One region of the Paenibacillus sp. IHB B 3084 genome, then DNA from elsewhere that is predicted to be linked to it. Evidence: riboswitches for the same ligand, from Rfam matches in the RefSeq annotation. Region 1 holds a riboswitch; the other holds the start of a gene.
What was found. Region 1 has a riboswitch for ZMP and ZTP ahead of ASL14_RS07320 (bifunctional 5,10-methylenetetrahydrofolate dehydrogenase/5,10-methenyltetrahydrofolate cyclohydrolase). Riboswitches for the same ligand answer to the same signal wherever they lie in the genome.
Positions count from the first base shown of each region.

Region 2: linked by a shared signal. The riboswitch ahead of ASL14_RS14795 (TIGR01440 family protein) and the one ahead of ASL14_RS07320 (bifunctional 5,10-methylenetetrahydrofolate dehydrogenase/5,10-methenyltetrahydrofolate cyclohydrolase) in region 1 are both predicted to bind ZMP and ZTP.

Region 1 covers NZ_CP013203.1:1,566,059-1,576,351, reverse strand. Annotated here, with positions in the region: gene ASL14_RS07360 (NAD(P)H-dependent oxidoreductase) at 1-534, opposite strand, end outside; gene ASL14_RS07355 (winged helix-turn-helix transcriptional regulator) at 679-1,071, shown strand; gene ASL14_RS07350 (ABC transporter substrate-binding protein) at 1,385-2,407, shown strand; gene ASL14_RS27880 (phosphotransferase) at 2,768-2,920, shown strand; gene ASL14_RS07340 (MarR family transcriptional regulator) at 3,086-3,556, shown strand; gene ASL14_RS07335 (hypothetical protein) at 3,705-3,998, shown strand; gene ASL14_RS07330 (stalk domain-containing protein) at 4,123-5,556, opposite strand; gene ASL14_RS07325 (cyclodeaminase/cyclohydrolase family protein) at 5,781-6,416, opposite strand; gene ASL14_RS07320 (bifunctional 5,10-methylenetetrahydrofolate dehydrogenase/5,10-methenyltetrahydrofolate cyclohydrolase) at 6,413-7,279, opposite strand; ZMP/ZTP riboswitch at 7,393-7,477, opposite strand; gene ASL14_RS07315 (Delta(5) desaturase DesA) at 7,697-8,752, shown strand; gene ASL14_RS07310 (sensor histidine kinase) at 8,825-9,958, shown strand; gene ASL14_RS07305 (response regulator transcription factor) at 9,955-10,293, shown strand, end outside.
Region 2 covers NZ_CP013203.1:3,135,612-3,145,904, forward strand. Annotated here, with positions in the region: gene prmC (peptide chain release factor N(5)-glutamine methyltransferase) at 1-206, shown strand, start outside; partial or broken gene ASL14_RS14770 (FtsW/RodA/SpoVE family cell cycle protein) at 282-1,474, shown strand; gene spoIIR (stage II sporulation protein R) at 1,735-2,427, shown strand; gene ASL14_RS14780 (L-threonylcarbamoyladenylate synthase) at 2,610-3,848, shown strand; gene ASL14_RS14785 (manganese efflux pump MntP) at 4,035-4,595, shown strand; gene ASL14_RS14790 (low molecular weight protein arginine phosphatase) at 4,681-5,265, shown strand; ZMP/ZTP riboswitch at 5,344-5,425, shown strand; gene ASL14_RS14795 (TIGR01440 family protein) at 5,710-6,297, shown strand; gene glyA (serine hydroxymethyltransferase) at 6,426-7,676, shown strand; gene ASL14_RS14805 (carbohydrate ABC transporter permease) at 7,843-8,724, shown strand; gene ASL14_RS14810 (carbohydrate ABC transporter permease) at 8,724-9,560, shown strand; gene ASL14_RS14815 (ABC transporter substrate-binding protein) at 9,576-10,293, shown strand, end outside.

The DNA of each region.
Region 1 (10,293 bases):
TTTGTTTTTATTAAAACCTTCGATCGGACAGGAGTCAATTCCGATTTGAGCTGCCGCTGTCATCATATTGCCCAGTGCGATGTAGGTTTGTCGGCAACCCCACTCGAACATCGCTCTTTCATTTTCCTCCAGCCCAAAATCCGATTTCAGGAAGGCGTCATATACCTTTGCTTTGCCTTGAGCCACTTCAGCAGGCAATTGCTGTACGTTTTCCATTACACCCTTGATATAGTCGGATGAGGCCAACATGTCTTTAGGCAGTCTGGAGAGAATGAGTACAAAATGGCTCGCTGTAGGTAGCTGTTTTTTGGCTCCCCAAGAGTACGGGAGCAGCTTCTCACGCATGGCGTTACTTTGGACGACAACGAACCTCCAGGGTTCAAAGCCGAACGAGCTGGGGGATAAACGACCTGTTTCAAGAATAAAATCGAAGTCCGAATCGCTGATTTTCTTATGGCTGTCAAATTCTTTGGTAGCATGTCTGAACTCATATGCAGATAAGATTTGATTTTTAGTTGTTGTTACGGTGTCCATAGTTTACTCACTCCTTGTGAATTTTTATTGAATTTGACGCTTACCAAGTGGCATGCTTAATATTAGAATATACAGGACTGTTTTAGAAGTACGCACATTAATGTGCTGTAGTATACAAAATGATACCAAGGGGGAAAAATACCTATGCGAAATCGGAAAGGCGGCTTTGGAGAATGTCCCGATGGAAAGGATCAGGCCTGCCCGGTGGAGTACACACTGGATGTGATTGGAGGCAAATGGAAAGGGATACTCTTATATCATCTAATGTATGGAACCAAGCGGTTTAGTGAGTTTCGGCGAATCTGTCCGGGGATCACTCAGCGCATGCTGACGCTCCAGTTACGCGAGTTGGAAGAGGATGGTGTAGTTCACCGTGAAGTCTATCAGCAGGTTCCTCCCAAAGTCGAATATTCTCTAACCGAATTTGGAAGAACTCTGACTCCGATTATTAACTTAATGAAGGATTGGGGAGAAGAATATAAAACCAAGCATCGTTCATCAGAAAGCTGCATGGAGCCATCCAAGCCCAGCTTGTAGAGGATGTTCATCTTTCAATACAGGTACGCACAAAAGGCACTTACGATCGTATGCTAGAGCATATACCGTAGGGCCTTTTGCGGTTTATCTATAAGAGTATTTTGCATAAATCCAGTGAGAGACTGGAATCAAATGATTCATAAGGCTGAACCACTCATCGGATGATTTGGTCAGGTATTCTCCAGTTCCCCTCTTTTTTGAAACTTCGATTTTAAGTTGACAGCAGGGAGGCTGCCTGATATATTTCTTACGATATTGATAATCATTATCATGCAATTGAAAAGATCATTTTTACAATACATAGGGGGCTAATATGTTGAAGAAAAAATCGTTTTTTATTTTGGCTGCTATGATGCTCGTATTGTCTGTATTCATTAGCGCTTGCGGCGGAAACAGCAATGGTAATCATTCCGCTTCATCTTCAGGAGATAAGCAAGAGTCAGCTTCCACTGGAGAGAAAAACGCTGATACGACAGACGGTCAGATGCGAAGCTTTAAAACGGTCAAAGGGGAGATTCAAATTCCGGCCAAACCGCAGCGTATTGTGACGGATTTTTACGGCGGAGAATTACTGTCCGTAGGGGCTAATGTGGTGGGTGTGGAGCCGACGGCCTTTCAAAATCCTTTCATAACTGATTTGCTCAAGGAAAAGGGGACCAAAGAAGTGGGTGACCCGACCAATTTGGAGAAGACGCTGGAACTCAAACCCGATCTGATTGTGGTGATGAAGGATACAAACTATGAGGCTTTATCTAAGATCGCCCCGACCTTGTATATTCCGTATGGCACTACGACTAACATTTATGATACGGTCAAGCTGTTTGGTGATATTACCGGAGAAAAAGAGAAGGCCGCACAATTTATTGCCGCATTTGATAAAAAGGCTGCGGAAGGCCGCGCACGACTTAAAGGAGTTATTGACGAAAAGGCTACCTTTGGTTTGTATGAGCTAACGGACAAGAACGCCCTTTGGATATTTGGAGACAATGCAGGCCGGGGCGGACAAGCCGTATACAATGCGCTTAAGTTGAACATGCCGAAGAAAACGGTAAACTCCAAGGAACAAACCGTACAGCTTTCGCTGGAGGTATTGCCACAGTACGCCGCAGATTATATGTTCCTGACAACCTATGACCCGGAGAAAAAGGGAGACGCGCTCAAGCAACTGAAATCGTCAGCTGTGTGGGGGAACCTTCCTGCGGTGAAGAACAATAGAGTGTTCTTTAACGATTTTGATACGTACTATCGCTATGATCCGATCGCCATTAACGGACAGATTGATATGATCGTGGATATGCTGATTGAAAGAGAAAAAGAGAATAAAGCTAAACAATAAGTGTATGATCCACTGATAAGCACTTCACTACTTGGGAATTATGGCCGGAAGTGAGGTGCTTTTTTTTGTTGAAATCATTCAGATCTAATGGAAGCATTTCATCGATTTTTCGATTTAAATATAATTGAAATCTGTTCCCATCCAACGAGGTTGGGTTAAATCTAAAATGGAAAATCACCACGAACAAGGAGACTTTTCTGGTTAAACGACGGGACGCTAGGGAGCAAAAACACCCCGAAATTTGTGCTCCCCAGCCGTAAGGAACGTTTAGCCTTTTGGGATTCAGTATCGAAATAAGCGGAGGAAGCTGATAAAAAAGAGCTATATGCTGATATCGAAACCTAGCGTAAGGCAACAGAAATGATACATGCCGAGATGATGGATGCACTTCCACCCGGTTGGGTCCATCGTGACCTTTGGACGGACAATGTTCTATTCAACGATGATAAGCTAAGTGCAATTCTAGATTTTGACCGCCTAGATTATGACTATACACAGTTGGATATTGCTTGATCAGTCATACAGATTCGCTAAAGAAATGGACTGGCTCGCTGTAAATTATAAAGATTTACCTGATCTATTAGGGGATATGTAGAGGTTACGAATGGGCTATTGACAGTTATTTTGTTAACCAGTAAACTTAAATTATTAACCGGTTAACAAAAAAGGAGTGGAACTATGAATCATATAAAGCAAGAACAGACATTTGAAGCCGTTCAGCATTTTCTGCTGGCAAGAGAAAGAAGTGTTCAGAAACGTCAAGCTTTGTTAGATACTTTGACGGAAGAAGTAAATAAGGAGAATCGAAGATGGACGACTACCCAGCTTCATATTCTCTCTCTGATCAATAGTAGTCAGGGAGGCATGAATAATGCATCATTGGCTGCTGAACTGAATATATCCAAGCCAGCGGTCACCAAAGCCGTGAATATTCTTATTGAACATCATTTAGTACTCACGTCGAAAAAATCGGACAATCATAAAGAATTATATTATAACGTAACGGATGAAGGTAGGAAGTTAGCTGCTGTACATGATCGGATGCACCAACAATTAAAGGAACGATACAATCAATTATTTGATGCTTTTTCTGAAGAAGAATTAGACGTAGTCATTCGGTTTCTTAATGCATGGTCCCAACTACTATAAAACTTGGAGTGAGCAGAATGAACAGAGCAGAGGCAAAAGTATTTCTAACCCATATGTATAATGACATTGTTGTGAGGTTAAAGGTAGAAAAATTCCTGATTATTTTGCACCCGAGTATATCCAGGTTACGGATGGAGTCACTACGAATATGGAGGAATTTGCCCAGCATATTGCTACATTACAAAAGCTGATCGGCAATATCATGATTTCACCGTTTTATGACTTTTTGTATGATGATGAGCTACAAAGCGCTACTTTACGGTATACCGTGGATATTATAAAAAAGATGGAAAACAGGGGCGGGTCGAGCTTATTGCTATTTTTGAATTTAAAGATGGAAAGATTCTGCGCTGTAACGAATTGTCATGCCCCCTGGAAAGTGACGAAAGCTTTAAAGAAATTGCGAGCGTCAACCAAAACGGATGGAGAATGTAGCTTGTAATACAGACCTTAGCAAAGCCATAAAAGAACCAGTCAAAACATGAATCATATTTCGACTGGTTCTTTTTTAAATTTAAATTGCTGGGTCTGGTTTTGTTTGCAGCACATTCGACATATCAATTTTCTTATTTCGTCGTAATGACGATAGTATCTTCTTTTTGCATCCAATCTACCTTGGCCCCCAGCGTTTCGCTGATCAGCCTCAGTGGAAGATAACCAATACCGTTCACCGTGAAGGGAGGATTGGTGAGTTTCACAACGTTACCGTTCAACGTTGTCTGCCCGTTTTTAAGATTAATTTGCAGAGAGACGGGATTGGCTCCTGTCTTGGACTGATTAATTTCCGCTATTTTGCTGTTAAAATCATAAGTGACCTCGGCCCCCAGCTTGTCAAAAACAGAACGAAGGGGAATAAACGCCTGCCCGTTGCGGGTAATGACACCGTTACTTAGGGGGACAGGTGTATCATTGAGACGAACGAGAATCGGCTTTTGTACCGGAACCGGCGTACTGTAGAGAAATTCATAATCCCCTATGCCAAGCTGCGTATGTTTGTTGACCCCCCAGCCCCATAGGGTGCCGTCTGTTTTTTGCATGATCACATGCCGTAATCCGGCCTGGATGCTTTGAATATTTTTGGCGAGTAATTTAAAAGGGACAGTGGACGATAATTTCTCACCTTCCAAGGACGCTTCATATACATTCCCGCCTGTCGTCAGTGCAAGGATAGAGCGTTCAACGATAAAGACGTCTTTGACATCCTTTATACCTGTTAACAATACAGGGTTATTTTCGTTGTGATAGGTTGTACTATCCGAGTAACCTGTGACCGTTTCACCCCAGAACCATAACCGTCCTTGTCGATCAATCGCGAGATTGGAACTCCCATTGGTCTTAATTGTTTTGATGTCCGATAAGGCTTGAATCTGCGATGCAGATAAAGCTTCGGATGGGGTAGCATTTTTTTCAAATACCTTGGGCCATGTCCATACAGTACCGTCTTTCTTTAAGGCTATGTTTTTGGAGATAGCAGTAATATCCTTTAATGATGGAACAGGCTCAAAGCCCTGCAAGGACCTTGTATTTTTCCATACACTTCCATCCTTCTTCAAGAAGATCCAGCGTTCCTCATATTGCGGTCTTTCTTCATAGTAACTATCCAATTCTGTAACCTCGTCGATGCTGGAAAGAGTTTGAAAAGGGCCAAAGTTGCTATCATTCTCGATTCGATCAGCAGATGATACGGTTCCTTCGGCGCTTAGGGCGAGTACATGATCATTCATAATACGCACGTCTATGATGTTTTGTAGTCCTTCCAGAGGAATGAATTTCACGGATTCAGAAATGTTGTTTCTTGGCACATACCAGGCGGAATGATCTTGTAAGGTAAATACCAGATCGCCTTCCTGGATTATATTCGAAAATGTTCTTACAGCGTTTGGCTTATCCTCTACACGAGTCGGTACGGATTGATTATAGCCCCATAACCACAAGCTCCCATCGGATTGAATCAGACTCCCGGAATCATAGGAGCGAATACGGGACGTCGATTCATGCACTGGAACTGAACAATAACAACGCGATCATACTGATTAACAGAGTACGTCTTTTCATGCGTTTTTCCTCATTTCTTCATCAATGTATATAAGGTGAAAATAACGCCTTGGGGAATATCTCCTTATCAATAGACGAAGAATTTATAGAAAAGTTTTCCAAAACACATCTATTCGAATAAAACAACCTCCAGAAACCCACGCTTAGAGTGGATTTGGAGGTTGTTTTTTTAGCCTGTTATTCGGCTGCGCACGATCAATAAGGTTTGAGCTTTGATTTGTCCAATTTCATCGATGAGTGCAGCCGTTTTCGCTTCATAGGCGTGTTTGGCATCCAAATCTTTCAGTGAAGCAAGGTTAATTTCAACGGTGAGCAGGGCGGATTGGGCGGCAGCCTCGAACAGGATCGCGCCTATGCCGAGATCAGAAATGACATTTTTGTTGGACAGTTCCACAATACTGTAGGCACGCTGCATTCCGTCCCGGCATACTTCCAGCAAACGCATCGGCACCTCAATGGCGGCGATCACCGCGGTCTGTAGGGAATGGGTGCGATAGCGTTTTTCTTCGTCTGTTTCTTTGGGCAAGCGCAATGCGGTCATGTATTGTTCAAAGGATTGAATATCTGCGGTCATCAGTTCCTCACAGCGCGCAGACAGATTTTCCATGCTATGAATCACTTCAGTGATTTGACCATGAACATGCGCGTATTTTTCTCCTTGGGAAAGGTTGGCGGTCATGGAGGTCATAGCCACGCCCAGTGCCGCTGCCAGTGCGGATACACTTCCTCCGCCGGGGGTAGGCGCTGCGCTTCCAGCTTCTTTCAGAAAATGTCGAATGGAATCATTCCACGACAGTTCACTCATGAATAAACCACCTCTCGGGAGTATTGTTGCAGATCAATCGCTTTGAGCAGATTTTTGTACAAGATGGCAGTCGTTAATGTGCCGACACCGCCGGGAACCGGAGAAATCGCATGTACCTTTTCCCCAACGTCCGAAGCGGCATCCCCCACTATTTTTCCCCCCAGCGTCTCGTTAATTCCTGCATCCACCAGAATCAGGCCGGGATGGACCATATCCTGCGTAATCACATCAGGGCAACCGACTGCCACGAAAGCAATGTCCGCATGACTCAAATGCTCTGCAATATCACGGGTGCCTGCATGACAGGCGGTAACGGTGGCATTTTCTCTTTGCAGCATGTGAAAAAGGGGGAGTCCCACCGTCTGTCCTATGCCGACAAGGGTGACATTTTTGCCTGCCAACGTGTGACCGTAATGCTTGAGCAGCTCAATACAGGCTTGAGGCGTAGCGGGATACAATCCGGCTTCACCTGTAACGGTAGCCAGCTTGTTACCTGGGGTAATTCCATCAATATCCTTGTACGGGGCGATGGATTGTTTAATGACGGAGGCGGATAGATGCTGGGGAAGAGGCAATTCCAGCATAATACCATGTATATGGGAGGCTTCATTCAGGCTGCCAATCAGGTGAAGGAGTTCGGCTTCGCTTACATGGCGGTCAAAGGTATGAAGATGAAAGGAGATGCCCAGCTTCTCCGCTATTTTCTGCTTGGTCCGGGCGTAGTAGGCAGAGGCAGGATCGCCTTCTACCAACAGTGTTGCCAAATGAGGGCGATGCCCTTGCTGTTTCATTTGTTCTACCTTGGTACGGATCGTTGCATACACTTGCTCAGCTGCTTCTTTGGATTTCATAATGATAGCCATAGTTCGAACCTCCTCTAAATTTATCGCATGATGGAATCAACAGGGTGTTATGGTCTTTTAAAACGAAAAAAAGTATTTGCACAAGGTCGTCACGACAGACGAATCCTCTGCAAATACTTCTCCCAGGCGAACGGCACGCTTTCATTGTATGCTCCCTCGTGGTTGATTCCACTGACTTCGCCAGTCACATACAGCGTTATATATCTTATATTTTAGCAAATAATCTTCCGAAAAGAAAGCCGTGAACATTTGGCAAAGAGGTCATGTTATTTGTCTATATGACAAATGTCATATTCCCGAAATGACGTTTATGACTACAGCGAACACAGGTATCCCCTTATACTGAGGTTAGATCAACATGTACGCCTGACGAGATCAAGATACGGGCGTCATTTTAAAGGAGGATCAACATTAAGTATGACACAACTCCCATTAGCCCAATTGAAAAAAAACATGGCTCCCTATGAGAAAATAAACACGAAATCCAGCGTTCTGCAACTCATTAATACCCTGGGTCCACTGATCCTGCTATGGTATGCCGCTTATCTTAGTCTGTCGGTATCGTATTGGCTGACTCTTCCGATTACTATTATTACTTCCGGATTTGTTATACGAGCATTTATCATTTTTCATGATTGTGGTCATCAATCGTTCTTCAAAAGTCGCAAACTGAATGACATTGTGGGCACGATTACAGGTATTATAACACTTTGCCCGTATGAACAATGGAAAAATAGCCACGCGATTCACCATGCAACCAGCAGTAATCTGGACAAACGGGGCACAGGTGATATGTGGGTGCTTACGGTGGAAGAGTATGTAGAAGCTTCCGCATGGACACGACTGGCTTATCGTGTATACCGAAGTCCAGGGGGTATGTTCGGACTCGGTCCGATCTACACTTTTTTGATTTCCTATCGCTTTAACACAAAGAAGGCAAAACGCAAGGAAAAAATGAACACCTATTTGACGAATGTATCCCTCGTCGTATTGTACGCTCTGTTGTGCTGGGCCATCGGATGGCAGAATTTTGTTTTGATACAGGCACCTATTTTTTTTGTATCAGGTGTGCTGGGAATCTGGTTGTTCTATGTACAGCATCAGTTTGAGGATTCGTATTTTGAGCATGATGAAGAGTGGAGCTATATTAATGCAGCTGTAGAAGGCAGCTCTTATTATAAGCTTCCTAAGGTGTTGCAATGGATTACAGGTAATATCGGCTTCCATCATGTTCATCATTTGAGTCCGAAAGTACCGAATTACAATTTGGAGAAGGCGCATGATGCAACCCCACAGCTTCAAAAAGCGACGACTATCACGGTGAGCACAAGTCTGCAATCTCTGAAGTTCCGGCTTTGGGATGAAAGCACGAAAACCTTTTTGACCTTTAAACAAGTGAAGCCGTTGCTCAGCAAACGTGCTGCCGTTACGAAACCCGTCCCTACACCTGTTGTGAGCACGGAAAGAAAATAACTTTGTACGAAACACGGTATGATAAGATAAGGGATATAAGCTGAATTAGTGAAATGATAAAGGGTGGGCAGGATGCAAAAATGGTATCAGATTTTCCAAAGAAATACGGGACTTAACCCTTATGTATGGGTTGTCTTTTATATCCTGCCCTTCTATTATTTTAGCTCCTCATCTACAAGCCATATTGTGCTGGGTATCGCCATTATTTTAGTGTTTTTTGCTTGTTATGTACTGGCTTTTGTCTCTCAAGGCTGGCTGATCTACTTCTGGACCAGTGTACAGATTGCGATATCCATAACCATGACGCTGTTATTCAGCTATATGTATTTCTCGATATTTATCGCTTTTCTGATTGGTAATATCAAAAGCAAGGCCGCATTCACTACACTGTATATTGTTCTGATGGTCTGTACCATTGGATTGATCAATTACGGCTTCGTAGCTCAAGATCCTGTTTTTATTAAGCAGCTTCCTTTTATTCTGCTGAATCTGCTTGGTGTAATCTTGATTCCGATAACCACTTTTAACCGAAATAAAAGTGATCGGCTTCAAGTGCAATTGGAGGATGCCAATAAGAAAATATCGGAATTGATTAAGCTGGAGGAGCGGCAAAGAATTGCGCGCGACCTGCATGATACTCTCGGTCAAAAGCTGTCACTCATCGGACTGAAAAGTGATTTGGCTGGCAAGCTGATGGATCAGTACCCGGAGCGGGCTCACGCTGAAATTAACGATGTTCGTCTTACGGCGAGAAGTGCGTTAAAAGAAGTGCGGGAAATGGTCACTCAGATGCGAGGTATGCGATTAGAGGATGAATTACTGCGTATTCGGCAGATTTTAAAGGCTGCTCACATTGAATTCACCTTGGAGGGCGATCCGAAGCTGGAGCATACGTCCTTAATGAACGAGAATGTGCTCAGTATGTGCATGAAAGAGGCGGTGACCAATGTGGTTAAGCACAGTGGCGCTACAGCCTGCTCCATTGCCATTGAGCCGTCTCGTAAGGAGCTGACCCTTCGGATTCAGGACAATGGAGTCGGCGTTACGGGAGAAAATGCAGCCTTTCGGGGGAATGGTCTGAAAGGGATGAAGGAACGGCTGGAATTTGTGAACGGGTGTATGGAACTGCGTTCAGATCAGGGAACGGCCCTGATCATAAAAGTGCCGAATATCACTGAAAAGCCAAATGAGGAGGTGGGGCCATGATTCGAATCGTCATTGCGGAAGACCAGCGTATGCTGCTGGGTGCTTTGGCCTCCCTGCTGGACTTGGAAGAGGACATGAAAGTAGTCGGAAAAGCAAGCAACGGGGAAGAGGCTTTAGAGCTGGTCAAGCTGCATCAGCCGGATATATGCATCATGGATATCGAAATGCCAATCAAGAGCGGATTGGATGCGGCTGAGGAACTTAAGGGCTTGAATTGCAAGGTGCTGATCCTGACCACGTTTGCCCGTCCCGGATATTTTGAACGGGCCATCAAGGCAGGCACGCACGGTTATCTGCTCAAGGACAGTCCCAGTGAAGAACTGGCTTCTTCGATT
Region 2 (10,293 bases), 1.6 Mb from region 1:
GGCCTGACGGGCTTGGCCCGTATCGGGCGATGCTGGAGCAGCTTGAGCTGCTTCAGGCTCCGCCGCGGCTGATCGGATTCGAGCTGGGCATGGGACAGGCCAGAGACGTGGCTGGACTGCTGGAGCAGGCAGGTCATTGGAATACGATTCTGATCGTTCCGGACCTTGCTAGAATCGAACGCCATGTCCTGGGCGTTGCGGAATAATGCTGCATTTTCTTTTTGCGAGTCTTTCCTTTAGAATAAAAGGAGTATGACCGAGAAACGGCTCAGGGGGAAATCATGCTTCAGAAATTGAAAAAAATTGACGGTCCGGTTATCTTCATTCTGGTTTTGCTGATGGCGATTAGTATCATAACGGTGTATAGCGCGGGTAGAGGCCCTACCAACATTGTGGAGCACGGAAACGACTACCAGAAAATGATCGGGTATTATATATTGGGTTTTGTGGCTGTTTTGGGTTTGGCGTTGGTGGATTTTCGTATTTTTATTAAAAAGCGCTGTATGTATATGGCGGCGGAATATTCCTGTTGGCTCTCGGCTTTTTTGGCGGGACGGTTAACAACTCTCAGGGCTTTTTGAAAATTGGTGGCTTGAACCTTCAGCCTGCTGAGGTATTCAAGCTAGTGCTTATTATTTTTCTGGCTTATATGCTGATAAAGAAGCGCAAGAGCAAGCTTTACTTCATACAGGATGTACTTCCAGTTGCTTTAGTGAGCTTTGTACCGTTCGCTATGGTCATGGCGCAAAATGACTTGGGTAATGCGCTCGGGTACATTGTCATCGTTCTCGGTATGCTGTGGATCGGTAATGTGAAGGCCTCCCATGCATTGATCGGATTTACGATTTTTGCAGTTGCCGCAGGCGGCGGGATCAAAGCGTATATTTCCTTCCACGACCAGATTGATACCTTTATGAAGGGCATTGGCCGTAGTCACTGGGTAGAGCGTCTGGACCCTTGGCTGGTACCGGAAGAAGCGACAGCGAAGGCATCTTATCATACGAAAAACGCCAAGTTGGCCATTGCCTCTGGTGGAATGATGGGCAAAGGCTTTTTGCAGGGGACTTCGGTGCAATCTGGTCGTGTGCCTTACACCTATGCGGATTCTATTTTTGTGGTCGTAGCGGAGGAATTTGGCTTTGTCGGCTCATCGGTGCTGCTGCTGCTATATTTTATTTTGATACACCGTATGATCCTGATCTCGCTGGAATGCCGTGATCGGGCTGGACCCTATCTTATCGTCGGCATTGTGTCCATGCTGCTGTATCAGATTTTTGAGAATATCGGCGCGTTTTTGGGCATCATGCCACTGACGGGGATTACGCTCCCTTTTATAAGCTATGGGGGTACGTCGTTGCTCATTAACATGGCTAGTATTGGCTTGGTTATGAGCATTAAGGTACACGGTCAGGAACTGGAGGACGATCTGCCACAGCCTTCCAGAGTGAACTTGACGAAGGCGAAAAAAGCTTAGTGTGTACAGATTGTGGATAGATACAGCTTTGTGTTTTATGGTGAGAAAAATAGTGAGATGCAAAAGGGTCCAGATTGTGAAATCTGGGCTTTTTCGTATACGCGGGTTACTCCCAAGCTTTGGTACGCAGATCCATGTTGCTCGATGTAGGGCTATGGATGTTTTTTTAAATCTTCATGAACATTTTACGAGATTGATAGGTTTAGCCTCTCCCAAACCGGACAGACTGATAGACATGATAGAGTTTGGGGGGATTTGGGATGAGAAGCTGGACCAAGCAAGTTGCAATGATACTATTTTGTATTTCGATATTAATGATGTCGTGGGAAGGTCAAAAAACAGATGCCGCCATGACACCAGGGTCAAGAGGGCCTGTAGGGGCAGGGATGGCCACGACAGGAGCGGGCGTCATTCCGCATGATTCCATCCGATTGCGTATTTTGGCCAATTCGGATCGCCCGGAGGATCAGTTGGTAAAACGTGAAATAAGGGATTCCATCGTACAACAGATGGATGCGTGGGTCGGCAAGTTGGAAAACCCGCAAAGTTTGGAGCAAGCCAGAGTGCTGATTGCTGATCATTTACCCGAAATTGACCGTTTAGTAGGCGCGGAACTGGCTCGACGGGGCATTTCGTACGACCATCAGGTGGAATTGGCAAACGTACCTTTTCCGACCAAGATGTACGGTGGGCTTGTTTATCCGGCAGGAGATTATGAAGCGCTTCGGGTTACGCTGGGACAAGGCAAAGGGCAAAATTGGTGGTGTGTGCTGTTTCCTCCCTTGTGCTTTATTGATGCGAGCAGCGGGGAAGCAGCAGCACAAGCGGTCTCGGCAAGAGCGGACCAAGGAGGCGGACGGACGAATGCCGCTGACAAGGAGCCGGAAGTACGGTTTTTTCTATGGGATGCGTTGACGGGGCTGTGGGCATGGGCGAGTGGCTTGTTTGCCTAAGCGTCGTGAGCTGTAGAAAAGAGAACAACGGGTGGATGATTCCGGTATGTTATAATGAAATATAGGTTTTACAGCTATGAGACATGGACAGATTCGGTTCAGATAAGCTGCCAAGGCAAGTTCTTTGACGATAGAGCAAACTGAGCAGGACTGTATGACAATAACGTATGGGATGATCTGATATGAGCGATAAATTGAATCAAATACAAGGTTTGTGCGGAGAGTCGGCGCAAAAGGAAAAATGTGAATCGGTACTGGATGAACGGGGGCTTCATGAGCTAAAGCCGCCGTTGGCGGCTTCCCATACGAATTGGTGGGACGTCAGAGGCTTGGTGGTTAAAGGAGATTTCTCTGGTGAAGTATTATCCGGACAAGCCCTTATCGCGGCGGAAAAAGGCATTCGTGAGGCTGCTGTGCTGCTGCAAGCAGGAGAGACGGTAGCGTTCCCTACCGAGACGGTGTACGGCTTGGGCGCGGATGCGCGTAGCACGGAAGCGGTAGAATCAGTATTCGCCGCCAAAGGGCGTCCTTCCGATAATCCGCTGATCGTGCATATTTCCGACCCTGCCCAGTTGGATGGCATGGTAACGAAAGTAAATGATACGGCGCGGGCGCTGATGAATGCGTTCTGGCCGGGACCGCTAACGCTGGTGCTGCCCGTAATTCCGCAAGCACTGTCGCCCCGTGTGACGGCGGGGCTGGACACGGTCGGCGTGCGCATGCCAGATCATCCGGTAGCGCTGCGCCTGATTGCGGAAGCGGGCTGTCCGCTGGCTGCGCCAAGCGCCAACCGCTCGGGCAGGCCCAGTCCGACCCTTGCACAGCATGTGCGGGAGGACCTGGAGGGCCGCATCGGCGGCATTTTGGACGGTGGCCCCACGGGTGTGGGGCTGGAGTCCACGGTGGTGCAGGCCGGTGACGACGGAACCGTCACCATCCTGCGCCCCGGCGGCGTGACGGCCGAGCAGCTCGCTGCGGTCGCTCGCGCCGTCGAGCTGGACCCGGCGCTCGCCGCTGCTTCGCCCGGCGAGGACGCCGATAGCCCGGCACCGCGTTCGCCGGGCATGAAGTACACGCACTACGCGCCACGAGGCCGCTTGAGCGTAGTGCAAGGCCCGTCATCCGCGGAGGTGACGGGCTGGATTTGCGCTGCGCTGGCGGAGGCGTCCGCGAGTGGAGAGCGCACGGCGGTGCTCGCGTTCGACGAGCATGCCGCCGGCTATGCCGGAGAGCGCGTTTACACGCTGGGCAAGCTGGATGAGCTCCATGAGGCGGCGCAGCGCTTGTACGGCGTGCTGCGCCGCTGCGACGAGGAAGGCGTCACCTACATCTTGGCGGAAGCTTGTCCGCCGAAAGGACTGGGAGACGCCGTTATGAACCGCCTGCTTAAAGCAGCAGGCCATCGGGTCGTCCGTCTCTAGGACGATCCGGACACTATCCAAACATTTCCTATACATGCAGTCCCCACGTTTGCATGGATTGACCTTTTCGGCATAGTTGGCCCCTCTCCTTATCCCGGTACAAGCATGGTAAACCGTATGCTTGTACTGTTTTGCTTCTTGTCCGCATAACGTGTACAAGAGCGGACGGATATTGGGGGATGGAGTATGCTGGCAGCCTCTGCCCATGTCGGGCAGATTGTAACGATTCTGGTCATGGCTGTAGCGCTGGGGATGGATGCGTTATCGTTAGGCGTGGGGATCGGCATGAAGGGGATACGCTTGCGAGACGTGCTGCGGATCAGCACGGTCATTGGTTTTTTTCACATACTGATGCCATTGCTGGGTATGTTCACAGGCCATTATATGAGTTCTTTACTGGGTCATGTGACGACCTATTTTGCAGGGGGATTGCTTATCCTTTTGGGCGGGCATATGGTGTATAATTCCTTCAAAGGTGACGGGGGACAGGCGCTGGACCATCGTTCGCCCCTGGGCCTTTTACTATTTTCGCTTGGGGTGAGCGTCGACTCCTTTTCTGTCGGGGTATCACTGGGCATGTTCCAGAGTGATTTGGTGCTGACCGTTCTGACGTTTGGCTTTTGCGGGGGAGCGATGGCGATGCTGGGACTACTGTTAGGCCGCAAGGTCAGCCGCAATCTGGGAGACTATGGAGAAGCGGTGGGCGGTGCCATTTTACTGGCGTTTGGCTTTATGTTTATGTTTTGATTTTGGGGCGGACAGTGTAAAATAAATACAGGATTTTAGTAATCCTCTGTTTATATATTTTTTAACTTACGGGGGGGTGAAGACGTTGAAACATATCTTATTCGTTTGCACAGGGAACACCTGTCGCAGTCCAATGGCTGAAGGGATGCTGCGCAAGCTGTCTGCTGAGCACGGGCTAGGGTTGGAAGTGCGCTCGGCGGGAGTAGCCGCGATGGAAGGTACGCCCATTTCCCGACATGCAGAGGCAGTGCTTCGTGACCATAATGTCTCGGATCAAATCACCTCAACTTCTTTGAACGGTGGGCTTGCCGAGTGGGCACATCTGATTTTAACCTTGACCCAAGGGCATAAGCAGCACGTCATCCAGCGCTTTCCCCAAACGGTGGGCAAAGTGTTTACGCTCAAGGAATATGTGGAGGACCGGGATTCAGTGCTGAATGATGTACAGGAGCTGGATGGTCTGTACGCTTCGCAACAACTGATGGGATCATTAGGTCAGGAGCTTTCGGCACGGGAGCGTGAGCGGATGATTGAACTGCGTCAACGTATTCCGGGCTTTGATATTTCCGATCCGTTCGGCGGGTCGCGTGAAGATTACGATGTCACGGCTGCGGAAATCCGAACGGCGCTGCACAAGCTGGTGGACAAGCTGAAGGCTTTGTCCGAATAAAGTTTGTATCACTCATCTATTTTGTACGGGATCTGTTGATTTTCGGCGGTTAATCCGTTAAGATAAGGTGGAAAAACAAGAATCCGGTGTAACTGGCGACAAAAGTGGGGTTAACCACGATGGAGCACCGGATATACGGCCGGTCGCCTGGGCAAAAGAGCAAATCCACATAGGCTGTGGACTGCTCTTTTTTCGTATATGAGCTAGGTCCGGCCTCCAGTGTCCTTCCGTCCAGACAAATGGCTATTATTCTTCCGCATGCTGTTACTTCGAGTATCCAAACCGAGAGAGGGTCCTTTAAGCAGTTTTTCCATTTTTCCTGCTCGAAATCCGATTCATCGGCTATAATATAGTCAGATTGTGATATCAGGAGAGAGTGTGTTGAACATGGGGCATAAGCCTGTGCCCAGTCTCTGTGGGGCTGTTCAACCAAAGGAGGTTCCAATGGTAGGACAATTGGATCATGAGGTTACGCTTGAAGTACAGACCGCTTCTGTCGTGAAGGAAATCGCAGAAACAGCCAGTCTCAAAGCTGGTCGCCTGTTGGTTATCGGCGTAAGCACCAGTGAGGTGGCGGGAAGCCGGATTGGCACGGCGGGAGCGCTCGATGTGGCGCAGCAATTGCTGGCTGGAGTGGAATCTGTTCGCAGGGCGTACGGTTTTGATGTGGCGTTTCAATGCTGCGAGCATTTGAACCGTGCGCTGGTGGTTGAACGAGCCGTGCTGGAACGGCTGGGACTGACGGAGGTCGCCGCTGTTCCCGTTCGTACGGCAGGCGGATCTATGGCTACCGCCGCCTATCGTGCGCTGGAAGATGCATGTCTGGCGGCGAATGTACAGGCGCATGCGGGGGTAGACATTGGTGAGACGCTGATCGGTATGCATTTGCGACCGATTGCCGTTCCGTTTCGTCCAGGCCTTCGCTGGATTGGCGAAGCGCGTGTGACGGCGGCATTCACTCGTCCTCCGCTCATTGGCGGACAGCGAGCAGTGTATAGTCTGGAGCAAGAAGGCGGCGGAAGCTGCGACTAGCATTTGTATTTTGGCTTGGACTGCATGTTTGTACTGATCTTTTTTGCATTGATGATGAGGTGCCCAACAGAGGAGCAGGCGCTTGCCTGTATACCTGACAATTGACCATGGAGAGGGAGTAATCAATCATGATGGAACATCTGCGTAAAAGTGACCCGGCAGTGCTGGAAGCAATGGGACTTGAACTGAAACGACAACGCCACAATATCGAGCTGATCGCATCCGAAAATATCGTCAGCGAAGCGGTAATGGAAGCAATGGGCTCCGTATTGACGAATAAATATGCTGAAGGTTATCCAAGCAAACGCTACTACGGTGGCTGTGAGCATGTGGATATCGTCGAGGACATTGCACGCGACCGTGCCAAAGAACTGTTCGGTGCAGAGCATGCTAACGTACAGGCTCACTCGGGAGCGCAAGCGAACATGGCAGTATATCTGGCAGCTCTTAAACCTGGAGATACCGTACTGGGTATGAACCTGGCGCACGGTGGCCATCTGACACACGGAAGTCCGGTTAACGCCTCCGGCTTGCTGTATAACTTTGCCGCTTACGGCGTACGTGAAGACAACTTCCGCATCGACTATGATGAAGTGCGCAAGGCAGCCTTCAAGCATCGCCCTCGTCTGATTGTAGCCGGAGCGAGCGCGTATCCGCGTACCATCGATTTTGAAGCCTTCGCTTCCATTGCCAACGATGTGGGCGCTCTGTTCATGGTCGATATGGCACATATCGCGGGTCTTGTGGCAGCGGGTATTCACCCAAGCCCGGTTCCACATGCTCAATTTGTTACAACAACGACACACAAAACGCTGCGTGGTCCGCGTGGGGGTCTGATTCTGACTCGCAAAGCGTGGGCACAAGCAATTGATAAAGCGATTTTCCCAGGTACTCAAGGGGGTCCGTTGATGCATGTGATCGCATCTAAAGCTGTTGCCTTGGGTGAAGCGCTCCAGCCTTCCTTCAAAACCTATGCGCAAAACGTAGTTCGCAACGCCCAGGTGCTGGCTGAGACATTGCTGGCTGAAGGCATTAACATTGTATCCGGCGGTACGGATAATCACTTGATGCTGCTGGACACGCGTAACTTGAACATCACTGGAAAAGAAGCGGAGCATGTACTGGATTCCGTGGGCATCACGGTCAACAAAAACGCGATTCCTTTCGACCCGACTAGTCCATTCGTTACCAGCGGAATCCGCATTGGTACACCTGCTGCAACATCCCGTGGTATGGATGAAGAGGCTATGGTCAAAATCGGTAAAATCATTGCTGAAACTCTCAAAAATCCGAAGGATGATACGGTATTGTCTAAAGCCAGCCAAGCTGTTGGCGAACTGACAGACAAATTCCCGATCTACCCAGGTACTCAATACTAATCTATTTACTTGTTTGATAAGGCTGTTTTTCTTCCGTAAGCCGGAGGAGAAACAGTCTTTTTTTTGATTTCTAACGACTCGAAACTTACATTTTTGGGTAATAAGCGATTACGGTAAGGATTTGTCTGCGCTTTCCTTCATGATCTACAACAAAGGAGTGATTGCATTGAGTCAAAGAAAATCCGCGCAGTTATTACAGCAGCTCATATTTGTAGGACCGTTGGCGTTGTTTTTCGTCTTGATTATGGTCATTCCATTCCTGCTGGGTCTGTATTATTCCATGACGAACTGGGATGGAGTATCTGAAAATGTTCAGTGGCTCAGGTTAGGGAATTACGTACACATTTTCAGGGATGATCCAGACTTCCGTAATGCGTTCTGGTTCACGGTCCGTTTTACCGTATGTGGTGTGATTCTGACCAACCTGATCGGCTTTTTCCTGGCGTATGTTCTTACAAAGCCGTTGCGTACCCGTAATGCGCTGCGTACTGTATTTTTTATGCCTAATATGATCGGAGGTTTGCTGCTGGGCTTCATCTGGCAGTTTATCTTTGTGCGCGGCTTTTCTGCGGTGGGAGAGGCTACAGGACTGTCCTTCTTCAATCTGCCGTGGCTTGGTGACGGGCCAACCGCTTTCTGGGGAACCGTCATTGTATTTGTATGGCAATATGCCGGCTATCTTATGGTTATTTACATATCCTCGTTAAATAATGTCCCTCATGCTCTTATAGAATCTGCCCAGATTGACGGTGCGAGCCGCAGACAGATTTTGCGTCATATCGTGGTGCCGTTAATTATGCCAGCCGTAACCGTCTGCCTGTTTCTGGCGATATCCTGGTCCTTTAAAGTATTTGAGTTGAATTTGGCGCTGACCAAGGGCGGACCCTTCAAGTCGACGGAGTCTGTTGCGTTGGACATATATAATGAAGCGTTTACAAATAACCGCCTTGGATTGGGTACAGCCAAAGCCATTATTTTCTTTGTCATCGTTGGGATCATTACCAGCATTCAGGTGCGTCTGACGAAGAAAAAGGAGGTCGAAATGTAATGGGGAAAACATCAAACTACCGTTTGGGCATTTGGGTTGCTGAAATCCTGCTCATTGTGATCGGGTTGATCTTTCTGGTTCCGTTCTACTTTTTGCTCGTCAATTCCGTTAAATCCTTTGGCGACATTTTGGCTCATTCTGCCTCGTGGCCGATGACCTTCCATTTTGAGAACTATGCGAATGCCTGGAATAAAATAAATTTTCCTACAGCACTGGGGAATTCGTTAATCGTCACGATTGTCAGCAATGCACTTCTGCTGCTAATCAGCTCGATGGCTGCTTACCAGATGGTTCGGCATGATACACGTTTTAATCGCTTCCTGTTCGGTCTGCTCGTGGCTGCCATGGTGGTTCCCTTCCAATCTATCATGCTGCCTCTGATGGAGGTGTCCAACGTACTCAGCCTGAACAACAGTATACCGGGCCTGATTTTGTGCTATTTGGGCTTTGGCGCGCCTTTATCCGTGTTTCTATTTCATGGCTTTATTAAATCGGTGCCTATTGAGGTCGAGCAGGCAGCGAGGGTAGATGGTTCCTCTCGGTACGGTGTGTTCTTTCGCATCGTTTGTCCGCTGCTGCTGCCCATGTTTGTAACCGTGCTTATTATGAATACTTTATGGATTTGGAATGACTATCTGCTGCCTTCGCTTATTTTGAATGATCCCGAGCTGCGCACGATTCCCATTGCCACCTATATGCTGTTCGGCCAGTATACCAAGCAATGGGATTTGGCGCTGCCAGCGCTGGTGTTAGGGATTACGCCTATTGTTGTGTTTTTTCTGGTGATGCAAAAATACATCGTTTCCGGCATTGCAGCCGGTGCGGTCAAAGGATGACGGGAGGGATAACCGATGAACAAGACAGCGCTGCTTGTCCTTTCTCTGATCGTGCTGCTCGCATGTACGCTTTCGGGTTGTGGAAATACGCAGGCTCAACAGGGCGGGACGAAGACAATACACATCTATCAGTTCAAGGTAGAAATTTCGGAGCCGCTGAACAAGTTGAAGGCAGATTATGAAAAAACACATCCGGGCATCAAGCTGGATATACAGTCTGTCGGAGGCGGAACGGATTACGGAGCTTCGTTGAAAGCCAAATTCGCATCGGGAGATCAGCCGGACATTTTCACGAATGAGGGATACCAGGACCGCGATACGTGGTTTGAGTATTTGGAGGATCTGTCGGATCAGCCATGGGTCAAGGATTTGGATGATTTCGCCCGCAAGCCGATGACCGTCAACGGTAAAATTTACGGACAGCCTATGAATCTGGAGGGCTTTGGTTTTGTTTATAATAAGGATTTGTTCAAAAAGGCGGGCATAACGAAGCTTCCTCAGACGATAAATGAGCTGGAAGAAGCGGCTAAACGCCTGAAGGCTGCGGGGATTACACCGTTTGCTAACGGGTATGCGGAATGGTGGGTGCTGGGGAACCATTTTATTAATATCCCGTTTGCCAGACAGCCGAACCCTGAGACATATGTGGAGGATTTAAACAAGGGAATGGCCCGCATCCCCGGTAACCCTGTGTTTGATCAGTGGGTGAAGCTGCTTGACCTGACCCTGAAAT